3 regions of the Paraburkholderia sp. BL18I3N2 genome follow, and region 3 is predicted to be linked to each of the others. Evidence: riboswitches for the same ligand, from Rfam matches in the RefSeq annotation. Region 3 holds a riboswitch; each other region holds the start of a gene.
The links. Region 3 has a riboswitch for cobalamin ahead of cobW (cobalamin biosynthesis protein CobW). Riboswitches for the same ligand answer to the same signal wherever they lie in the genome.

Region 1: linked by a shared signal. The riboswitch ahead of cobG (precorrin-3B synthase) and the one ahead of cobW (cobalamin biosynthesis protein CobW) in region 3 are both predicted to bind cobalamin.
Region 2: linked by a shared signal. The riboswitch ahead of B0G75_RS13695 (TonB-dependent receptor domain-containing protein) and the one ahead of cobW (cobalamin biosynthesis protein CobW) in region 3 are both predicted to bind cobalamin.

The regions. Positions count from the first base shown of each region.
Region 1 is NZ_PVNC01000006.1:232,245-235,518, forward strand. Features, by position in the region: gene B0G75_RS18800 (precorrin-8X methylmutase) at 1-416, opposite strand, end outside; gene cobG (precorrin-3B synthase) at 409-1,932, opposite strand; cobalamin riboswitch at 2,016-2,195, opposite strand; gene cbiE (precorrin-6y C5,15-methyltransferase (decarboxylating) subunit CbiE) at 2,280-3,274, shown strand, end outside.
Region 2 is NZ_PVNC01000004.1:116,180-119,453, reverse strand. Features, by position in the region: gene B0G75_RS13695 (TonB-dependent receptor domain-containing protein) at 1-1,749, opposite strand, end outside; cobalamin riboswitch at 1,840-2,097, opposite strand; gene B0G75_RS13690 (ATPase) at 2,306-2,662, shown strand; gene B0G75_RS13685 (cell division protein ZapA) at 2,659-2,973, shown strand; RNA gene ssrS (6S RNA) at 3,105-3,274, shown strand, end outside.
Region 3 is NZ_PVNC01000010.1:6,667-9,940, reverse strand. Features, by position in the region: gene cobA (uroporphyrinogen-III C-methyltransferase) at 1-513, opposite strand, end outside; cobalamin riboswitch at 752-1,001, opposite strand; cobalamin riboswitch at 1,069-1,362, shown strand; gene cobW (cobalamin biosynthesis protein CobW) at 1,552-2,643, shown strand; gene cobN (cobaltochelatase subunit CobN) at 2,650-3,274, shown strand, end outside.

The DNA of each region.
Region 1 (3,274 bases), on a different contig from region 3:
GCGGTCGGCGCATTGCCGATCACGACGACGCTGCCCGCCAGATGCGGCCGCCACAATTCGAGCGCCGCCGCCGAGCGGGTATTGCCGAGTTCGCGGGCGAGCGACGGCACGTCCGGATGCGTTAGCGTGCAGATGACCTCGTTGTTGGCCGGCAGCCGCGCGCGCGTGATGCCTTGCGCGACCATGCCGGCATCGCACAGGATCGGCGCGCCTTGCGCGAGCGCCGCGCGGCCCGCCGCGCCCGCGCCTGCGGAAAATTGCAGATCGTCGATCACATCGACCATACCGCACGCGTGGATCACCCGCACCGCGAGTTTTTCGAGGTCGGCGGGAATGCGCGACAAGTCAGCCTCCGCGCGGATCGTCGCGAAGGATTGGCGATAGATCTCCTGACCGTCGCGAATGTAATCAAGCATCGGTGTCACTCCGGACCAGGCGTTCGAGCATGTCGGCGGCCTGGTCGATCGTCAGTTGGCGCGCGACGCAGTGGCCGAAGCCGGGCTGGCCGTCGCGTCGATAAAAGTCATAGAGGCCGGGCGCCGCGGCCAGCAGCGTGTACGGCGCGCAATGCGCGGCGGCGCACGAGCGCGAGCAGCCGCTCAGATGCACGTCGACGCCGGCAGGCAGGCGAGCCGCGAGGCGCAACGCGTCGGTCTTGGTGTCGGCGAGGCCCTTCGCGCAGCCGCTCGATCCGGCGCATGCGATCAGGTGCGTGATCGCTTGTGCGGGTTCGCAGGCGAGACCGAGCGCGTTCAGGCCGGACAACACGGTGGGGACGGCGGGCGTGGCGATGTCGGGTAGTAGCACGCTTTGCCAGGGTGTCAGGTGAAGCGTGGCGTTGCCGTGCTGTTGAGACAGCGTGGCGAGGGCATGCAGCGTGTCGGCGTCGAGGCGTCCCAGCGGCGGTTGGCCGCCGACGTGCCAGGTTCCGGGCACGCGTTGGGCGTGGGCGCCAAGACGGAGATTGGCGTCGGCTGGTGTGCCGCGATGCCAGTTGGTCAGCTTCGCGTTTTGCGTCAGCGGGAAGTCGAGATATCGCTGGGCGTGATGCAGTACCGCGTCGACGGTATGCGCGGTTAGCAGGTGGCGCATGCGTGTGGCGTCGGCGGCGGCGAGGTCGAGGAGTGTGAGGAGCAGCGCGCGAACCAGTGCCGGCACTTGTGAAGGCAGGATCGCGGCTAGTGCGCCTGTGCGGTTCACGCCCGGTTTTCCAGGCCCGGTGCCTTGGCTTTGCATGAGAGCGCCGGCATAGGCGCCCACAGGCGGACAACCCGCCAACCCGAACACGAACCGCACGCCGTCCGCATCTTGCGATGCCGCCAGCCACACATCGTGCGGATGATCTACTCTCGCAAGCCGCTCGCCGCCGTCCAGCAGCAGCGCGAATTTCGGCGACAGCGCCGCGAAACGCGTTTCGCTTTGCAGCATGGTGAGTAGTTCGGCGCACAGCGGGCGTGTGTCGAATAGCGCGCATGGATCGCGCCCGGCTGCGGGGCTGATCATGACATTGCGGACGTCGTCGGCTGCGGCGGTGGCCGCTATTGCATCTACAGCGCTGGCAGCCCCGGCGTCCGCAGCGTTCTCCGCAGCCGTCGTGTTCGCATGGCTCGCCGTGCCGTTCGCCGGCATCGGCCCAAGACCCGCATCGGTCAAAGCCGCGATCAACGCCGCCTCTTCACCGCGCTTGACGCCGCGCACCTGCACATTCGCGCGATTGGTCAACTCGACTACCCCGGCCGCGTGCCGCGCGCTAGCGTCAGCGATCGCCCGCGCCTGCGCCGCGCTCAATTCGCCGCCGGGCAGTTTGATCCGGCAAATCCCGCCGTCGCGCGCGGCGACGATGCGCAGCAACCCCGGACACGCCGAGGGCCGCAGCGTGGCGGCCGCGTCGGATAAAACGGAGGTAGGCGAAGCTTGATTCAAGACGGACACCGGGTTTAGCGTCGCGCGACGGCCCGAGCATGCCGTGAGGCGGGCATGGCTGCGGCATCGGTACACCCCGCCCGATGTTGGCTGGCACGAACAGTCTTGCCGGCAGGTCTCCTGGCTGGCAGGTCATGGTCCGCCGCGGCCTTCCCGGTTAAACCAGTGGCGTGGAGCGCAGGCGGACTCGCTGCATACAGTTGCGGGGGCAGCCACAGCGACACTGTGTTCCCTCTTCGGCCCCGAAGGGCACCGGCGGCTGTATTATGCCTTTTTTCGAACAGCACAACGAGGCTGGACGCTTTGACCGGCGTGGCACAGCGCATTATTTGAAGACACAGAATGAGGATGGATGCATGCCCGCGTGGCTGACGGTGGTGGGCATAGGCGACGACGGCTTTGCCGGTCTGGGGAGGCCCGCGCGGCGCGCTTTGCTGGAAGCGTCGGTGGTGTACGGCGGCGAACGTCATCTGGCGATGCTGCCCGCGCGTCTCGCCGCGCGCCGTGCCGCCTGGCCGCGTCCGTTCGATCTCGCACCCTTGCTGGCCGAGCGCGGCGCCGCCGTGTGCGTGCTGGCGAGCGGCGACCCGATGCTGTTCGGCGTAGGCGCTACGCTCGCGCGGCAATTGCCGGCGGGCGAACTGCGGGTGCTGCCGGCGCCGTCGTCGCTGTCGCTGGCGGCCGCGCGGCTCGGCTGGCCGTTGCAGGATGTCGCGACGGCGTCGCTGGTGGGGCGGCCGTTGGCCACGCTGAACGCACATCTGCACGACGGCGCGCGCGTGTTCGTGCTGAGCGCGGACGGGCGCACGCCCGCAGCGCTCGCCGAGCTGCTGAACGCGCGCGGTTTCGGGGCGACCCGCATGAGCGTGCTGGAGCACCTGGGCGGCGAACTGGAGCGGCGCATCGACGGCCGCGCGGATCAGTGGTCCGCGGGCGATGTGGCCGCGCTCAACCTGATCGCGCTCGACTGCCGCGCCACCGAAGGCGCGCCGCGTCTGCCGCTGACCTGCGGTTTGCCTGACGATGCGTTTCGTCACGACGGCCAGTTGACCAAGCGCGACGTGCGTGCGATCACGCTCGCGCGCCTTGCGCCGACGCCCGGCGAATTGCTGTGGGATGTGGGCGCGGGCAGCGGCTCGATCGGCATCGAATGGATGCGCGCGCATTCCAGCTGTCGCGCGATTGCGATTGAAGGGCACGCGGAGCGGCAACGCTTTATCGAACACAATCGCGATGCGTTGGGCGTGCCGGGGCTGCAACTCGTGGCGGGGCGCGCGCCTGACGCGCTGCAGGGGTTGCCGGTGCCGGATGCCGTGTTCATCGGCGGCGGGGTGACGGTGCCGGGCGTGCT
Region 2 (3,274 bases), on a different contig from region 3:
CAGATTCACCACGCCATAGCCGCCCAGTTTGCCGCTGCTGTCATTGCTCGGGCCGCTCACGATCCACTCGCCGCCCACCCGCCACCCGGCGATGCTGCGGTTCACCGTCAGCGCGCCGAAGCGCCGGGCGCGCCGCACGAGGTCGGCATCGTTGTCGAGATCGACGGGATTCTGCAGCGTCACGGAAACGCGCACGTCCGTCTTGCCGACATGGCCGCTCCACGATCCTTCGAGTCCTTGCACCTTCGCATGCCCGACGTTCTCGGCCAGATAGATGCCGGGCGTCACCTGCTCATAGTCGATCAGATTCGAATAGCGCGTCTGGAATGCAGTCAGACGCATCACGCCGAGCGCATTCGATGCGTACTGCAGCGCGGCTTCGATCGAATGGCTGCGCTCCGGCTGGATAGACGGATTGCCGCTGAACGGATAGTACAGATCGTCGAAGCTCGGCGCGCGAAACGAATCCGAATAGCTTGCGCTCACCTTCCAATGGCCGGTGATGTCGAAGCCGTAGCCGAGATAGTAACTGTTCGCTCCGCCGAAATCGGAATACTGGTCGCGCCGCACGTTGGCCTGAATCTGGTTGCGTCCAAAGCGCCCCGTATAGCCGACGAAGCCCGAATCCACATGACGATCCGGCGCCGCGAACGTGTCCGAGTCGAGGCTCTGGTCGAGATGCTCATAGCCGATCTGCAGTTTCTGCTGCGCGGCCAGCGCGAAATCGTTCTGCCATGTGTACTGGCGATTGTCGGTATCGAAGCGCCCGTTGTACGTGCCGTTGGTGTTCGACACGCTGCGGTCGTCGCCCTCGGCGACGATAAAGTGCGTGGTCCACCAGTCCGTCAGCTTGCCGTTCGCGAACACGGAGACCTGGCGCACCTTGCTATACAGGTTGTTCAGATCGGTCGGCAGGCCGTACGCATTGTCGTAGCTGTTGTTGCCGTTCGACTGGAAGTAGCTGACGCCTGCGTCCCATCTGTCGCTGAACTTGTGACGCAGCGAGGCCGAGATGCTCTCGTTCAGATAGCCGTTCGCATTCGGATTGGCGTTGGGGGCCTCCTTCGTGTTCAGCGACGAAAAGCCGTCGTCCTTCGAACGCGCGAGCGAAATGCTGAAGGTCGTGTTGCCGTCTTTATCCAATGCGCCGTTCGCGCCCGCCTGCTGCGTGTGCGTGTGATAGCTGCCGTAGCCGAGCGAAAAATTGAAACGCGGCGGATGGTCGCCGCCGTCTTTCGTGAACACCTGCACCACGCCGCCGATCGCGGCCGAGCCGTATAACGCCGACACGTTGCCGTTCACCACCTCGACGTGATCGATCTGGTCGAGCGGGATCTGCGCGAGTTGCGGGGCACCCAGGCTCACCGAGTCGACGCGCACGCCGTCGATCAGCAGCAGCGATTGCGTCGACGACGCGCCGCGCAAAGAGAGACTGGCTGTCGAACCAGGACCGCCTGTGCGCGAGATCTGCGCGCCGGGTGCGAGTTGCAGGAGGCCGGGCAAATCGGTCGCGGTGGTGTCGGCGATATCCTGCTGATCGAACAGGGACGTCTGCGGGATCGTGTCGGCAAGTGCTTGCGGCGCGCGATCCGCGGTCACCACCACGGGCGACAGCACCGCCGCAGACGGCTCCGCACGCGATGAATCGAGCGCGGAAGAAGATGAAGTTGAAGACGCAGCTTGCGCATGCACGACGGTCGGCAGGCTCGCAAAGGCGAGCAGCGCCGCGCGGGCGATGGGGGACAGCATGGGATGAAAGTCCTGTGGATAGCGTGCGCGGCCCGCTTCCCCGCAGGCCGATGCGTAACGAGGCGTCCGCGTATTTAACATTTTCACGCGTGACGTGCCTCTCCCTCTGGCCGGTATCCGGGCTGGCGACACATCGATCCCGCCTTCCCACGCGAGACGCGCAGTGGCACACTCGCGAGTTGAACTTCCAACACGCGATCAGGATCGACTTGCATGACGAATGCGGTCGCTTACCGTTGCGGGGGCAGCGCAGGTTGGCCCGTTCGGTTGAATCGCGCGCCCTGCTTCCCGTTTAACTGCGTGCGCCGTTGAAAAGCGCACGCGGGCACCAGAGTGCGGGCAGTTTAGGAGCGGCCTCGGAGTCCGTCAAGAATGGTGAAACCGCAGGCCATGTGTTCTGTTAAGTGCAGGCTATTGTCCGACGCGTGGGTACTTTTTCATCATATGGTCGATAAAAAGCCTGCACAAAGCGATGTTGTTACGTCTCGAAACGAGACAATTGTCGGAACCTGCGACATTCCGCGCTAAAATGCGATGTCTTTAGAGGACGCAGCAGATGCTCACCGAACTCGAAACACTTTCACAAAATATCGGCAAGCTGATCGCGATCAGCCAGCGCCACAATGAAGCGCGACTCGCGCTCGAAGAGCAACTCGCGCAATCGCGCGCCGATGCCGAAGCCACGCGCACGGAACTTGCAATGCTGCGCGAGGAACGTAACGCGCTGCAGGCGGAACGCGACGCGCTTTCGGCAAAGATCGACGACGCACAAGTGCGCCTGAATGCGATCCTCGAGAAGCTGCCACGTGCCCGCGCGCATAGTGAGCCGGACAACCAGCTCGATCTGCTCGAGCCCGCTCAGCAAGTAGCCGAAGCCGAGAGCGACGTGACCCGCCACGGAGAAAATGCATGACCACCAAGCAGATCGAAGTATCGATTCTCGGCGTGCCCTATCGCCTCGCCTGCTCACCGGAAACGGAAGCGGCGCTGCTCGAAGCGGTCGCACGCGTCGACGCCGAAATGTCGAAGATCCGCAATAACAGCAACGTGCGCGGCACGGATCGCATTGCTGTCATGGCTGCGCTGTCGCTGGCATCGGAACTGCTTCGATTGCAATCGAGCGTGAGACACGGAGAAGCATTTCCCGCTGAGGAAATCCGGCGTACAATGCATCAAATGAACGAACAACTAGGTACTGTGATTGAGCAGTACAGCATGCAATAAGCTTCGTGTGTTATCGTGCTGCCGGTCCTGAGATCGGCGGCGGATTCAAACGGAATGTGTGAGCACAAGGTGTGCAAGATTCAGCAAACGTTTGAGTTCAATCGGTAGTTGGTTTCAGCTTCATCGGTTTAGCTTCCCTGCCTGGTTCGCCAAGGTCATATATTCCTTGAACCAATGCCATGTGCACGGTTGCGGAAATTTGTAGCACGGGTGTGCGCGTCACTCTGTCTGATGTACCCGAAGTGTTGCTAACTGCGACCAATTCTGAACCCCCGGTTCAGGATGCCGGCCTAGCGGCTAA
Region 3 (3,274 bases):
CCGCATGCCCATATAGATCACGAGCGTCATGCGCGTGGCCACGAGCGCGGCCCAGTCCGGCTCGCCGCTGCCCGCGCCGTGCCCTGTGACGAACACCACACCCTGCGCGTGATCGCGATGCGTGACCGGAATCCCGATCGCCGCGGGCGCCGCAATCCCGGCCGTGATGCCGTTGATGACTTCCACCTCGATACCCGCCGCGTGCAGCGCCTGCTGTTCTTCGCCGCCACGGCCGAATACGAACGGATCGCCGCCTTTCAAACGCGCGACGCTACGCCCGGCCCGCACATGTTCGAGCATCTGCGCGACGATGCCTTCCTGCGGTGTGGACGGATGACCGCCGCGTTTGCCCACGTAGACGACCAGCGCGTCGGCGCGCGCGAATTGCAGCACCTCGGGATTCACTAGATCGTCGACCAGCACGACATCGGCTTGCGCCAATGCGCGGGTGGCCTTGATGGTCATGAGTTCGACGTCGCCGGGGCCGGCGCCGATCAGCCAGGCGCGGGTCATCGCGGCGTGCATGGCGGGCGCCATGTCGTGACAAGCGGGAAGGGGTAAAACGCGAAGGGTCGCCAGGCGGCGGACTTTGGGGTCATGCAATGCTACGGATTCAGGCACGGCGCAATGTGTGGCTCGTAGCGAATTTCACACGAAACTCGCCTACACGGACACACTGCGTCGTGCTTCAGCGCCTTCACATCCGTCCCTCGCGGATTCCGGCGGCCGGCGGCGCGATGATGCCCTGAGGTTCGCCGCCTCCGCGTCTGGCCGGTATCCGGGCTGGCGGCCTCACGCGCTTTGCCTTCCCGTCCGCATTCGCTGGAATTGCCGGACAGTGGCTTAAAAAACGCATGCGCGGCGCAAGTCGATTCAACATCGCGCCGCAGGTCGCTTACCGTTGCGGGGACAGCACAGGTTGGGCGCTCTGAGCGCTGCCTGTTTCCCGTTTAACTGCACACGCGAATGCATGTGCGGGCACCAAACGCGCGCATACGATAGCACATGGCGCCCCGCCCGATAAGCGCTTGCGGCTTGCGTTTCCTTGACGGCACCCGGCTGCGGGCCTACACTCGCACGCACTTTGGTGCTCGTGTGCGCGCTCGTGCGCACGCAGTTAAACGGGAAACAGGGTGCCCACCTGCCATGGATCGGGTCAACCTGTGCTGCCCCCGCAACGGTAAGCGAAATGTGGTGCTGACTGCAGCATTAAACGCAGTCGATCGGCACCGCGGAGCCGGCTTCGATGTCCACGCGCAAGGCCGCGTCGGCATATCACCACTGGGCGAGAAATCACTCGCCCGGGAAGGGGAAGCGGCGCTTTCGCCAGCCCGGATACCGGCCAGATAACGAAGGACGAACGCCGCGGGGATGCGGCGCTGCGTTCATGACCTCACTCCCGCTTTCTGTTTTCTGTTGTCGCGGCAACGCCGTCGTTCGTCCCCGTGTTTCGATATTGTCGTGGCTGACCGGGCGTGCGCTCCGTTTGCCCCGGCATAAGCTGAAAAACACGCCGGCGTGCAACGTGCAACTCCTACGGATGGACTCACGATGCAAACTCAAATGCGCAAGATCCCCGTCACCATCGTTACGGGCTTTCTCGGCAGCGGCAAGACCACGCTGCTGCGGCATATTCTTCAGCATGCGGGCGGCAAGCGCATCGCGGTGATCGTCAACGAATTCGGCGAGCTCGGCATTGACGGGGAAATTCTCAAGGGTTGCGGCATCGGTTGCGATGAAAACGGTGTCGAGACCGAAGGCCAACTGTATGAACTCGCGAACGGCTGCCTGTGCTGCACCGTGCAGGAAGAGTTTTTCCCGGTGATGGAAAAGCTCGTGGAGCGCCGCGAGCAGATCGATCACGTGTTGATCGAGACCTCGGGCCTCGCGTTGCCGAAGCCGCTGGTGCAGGCGTTCAACTGGCCGCAGATCAAGAACAGTTTCACCGTGGATGCCGTGGTCACCGTGGTGGACGGCCCGGCCGCGGCAAGCGGTCAGTTTGCGGACAATCCGGTCGCCGTGGATGCGCAACGCAAGGCCGATCCGAATCTCGATCACGAGTCGCCGTTGCACGAATTGTTCGAAGATCAGTTGTCGGCGGCCGATCTGGTGATTCTGAACAAAACGGATTTGCTCGACGACGCGCAGCAAAGCGCGGTTGAAGTTTCGATCCGCGAAGAAATTCCGCCGCAAGTGAAAATCGTTCGCGCGCACATGGGCCAGCTCGATCTGCATACGTTGCTCGGCCTCGAAGCGGCGTCGGAAGACACGATCCACTTGCGCCACGATCACCACGGTTCGGCCGACGACGCCGACCACCATCACGACGAATTCGACTCGGTGGTCGTGCAGGCGAACGCGTCGTCGCGGGAGGCGGTGATCGCCGCGTTGCAACAGCTGGTCGAAACCAACACGATCTATCGCGTCAAAGGTTTTGCGGCGCTGCCGGGCGCGGCGATGCGTCTGGTGATTCAAGGCGTTGGGCGCCGCTTCGACAGCTATTTCGATCGACGCTGGCAACCCGGCGAAAGCGGCCCGAGCCGCTTCGTGCTGATCGGTGAAGACCTCGATCAGCCCGCGTTGCAGCGTGCGTTCGACGCGGCGCTCGGCGTGCGGTCGAGCGCCGAAACGCAACAGGCGTAAGCGCATATGCATCTGCTGCGCACCACGCCGGGCGGTTTCGTCGACGACACGCAAGGCGTGATCCGGATCGATCAGCAGCCCGCGGATATCGTGGTGCTCAGCTCCGCCGACACCACGCTTTCGCTGCTCGCGAGTGTGTTTCCGCGCCTGGGTGAAGGCTTCCCGAGCGTGCGGCTCGCGAACGTCACGTACTTGCGGCAACCGGCGTCGGTGGATTTTTATCTCGAAGACGTCTTGCAGCACGCACGCGTGGTGGTGGTCGATCACCTCGGCGGCGAGGCGTATTGGCCTTACGGCATCGAGCAGGTAGTGGCGCTCGCCGAGCGCAAGCAGCAGACGCTCGCCATGTTCTCCGGCGATCTGCAGGAAGATCCGAACCTGCTCGCGCGCAGCACCGCGAGTGCGGATCTGTGCCATCAACTGTGGCGCTATCTGCGTGAAGGCGGCCCGCAAAATGCCGAGGCGTTTCTGCGTTGTATTGCGCATCGCGCCTTCGGCTGGGGGCGCGAACCTGCGCCGCCGCGCGCGTTGCCCGCCGCAACGCTCTACCATCCCGAGCGCGATATGCCGACCATGGCCGACTGGCAGTCGCGCTGGAAACAGGGAGCGCCGGTCGCGGCGATCCTGTTCT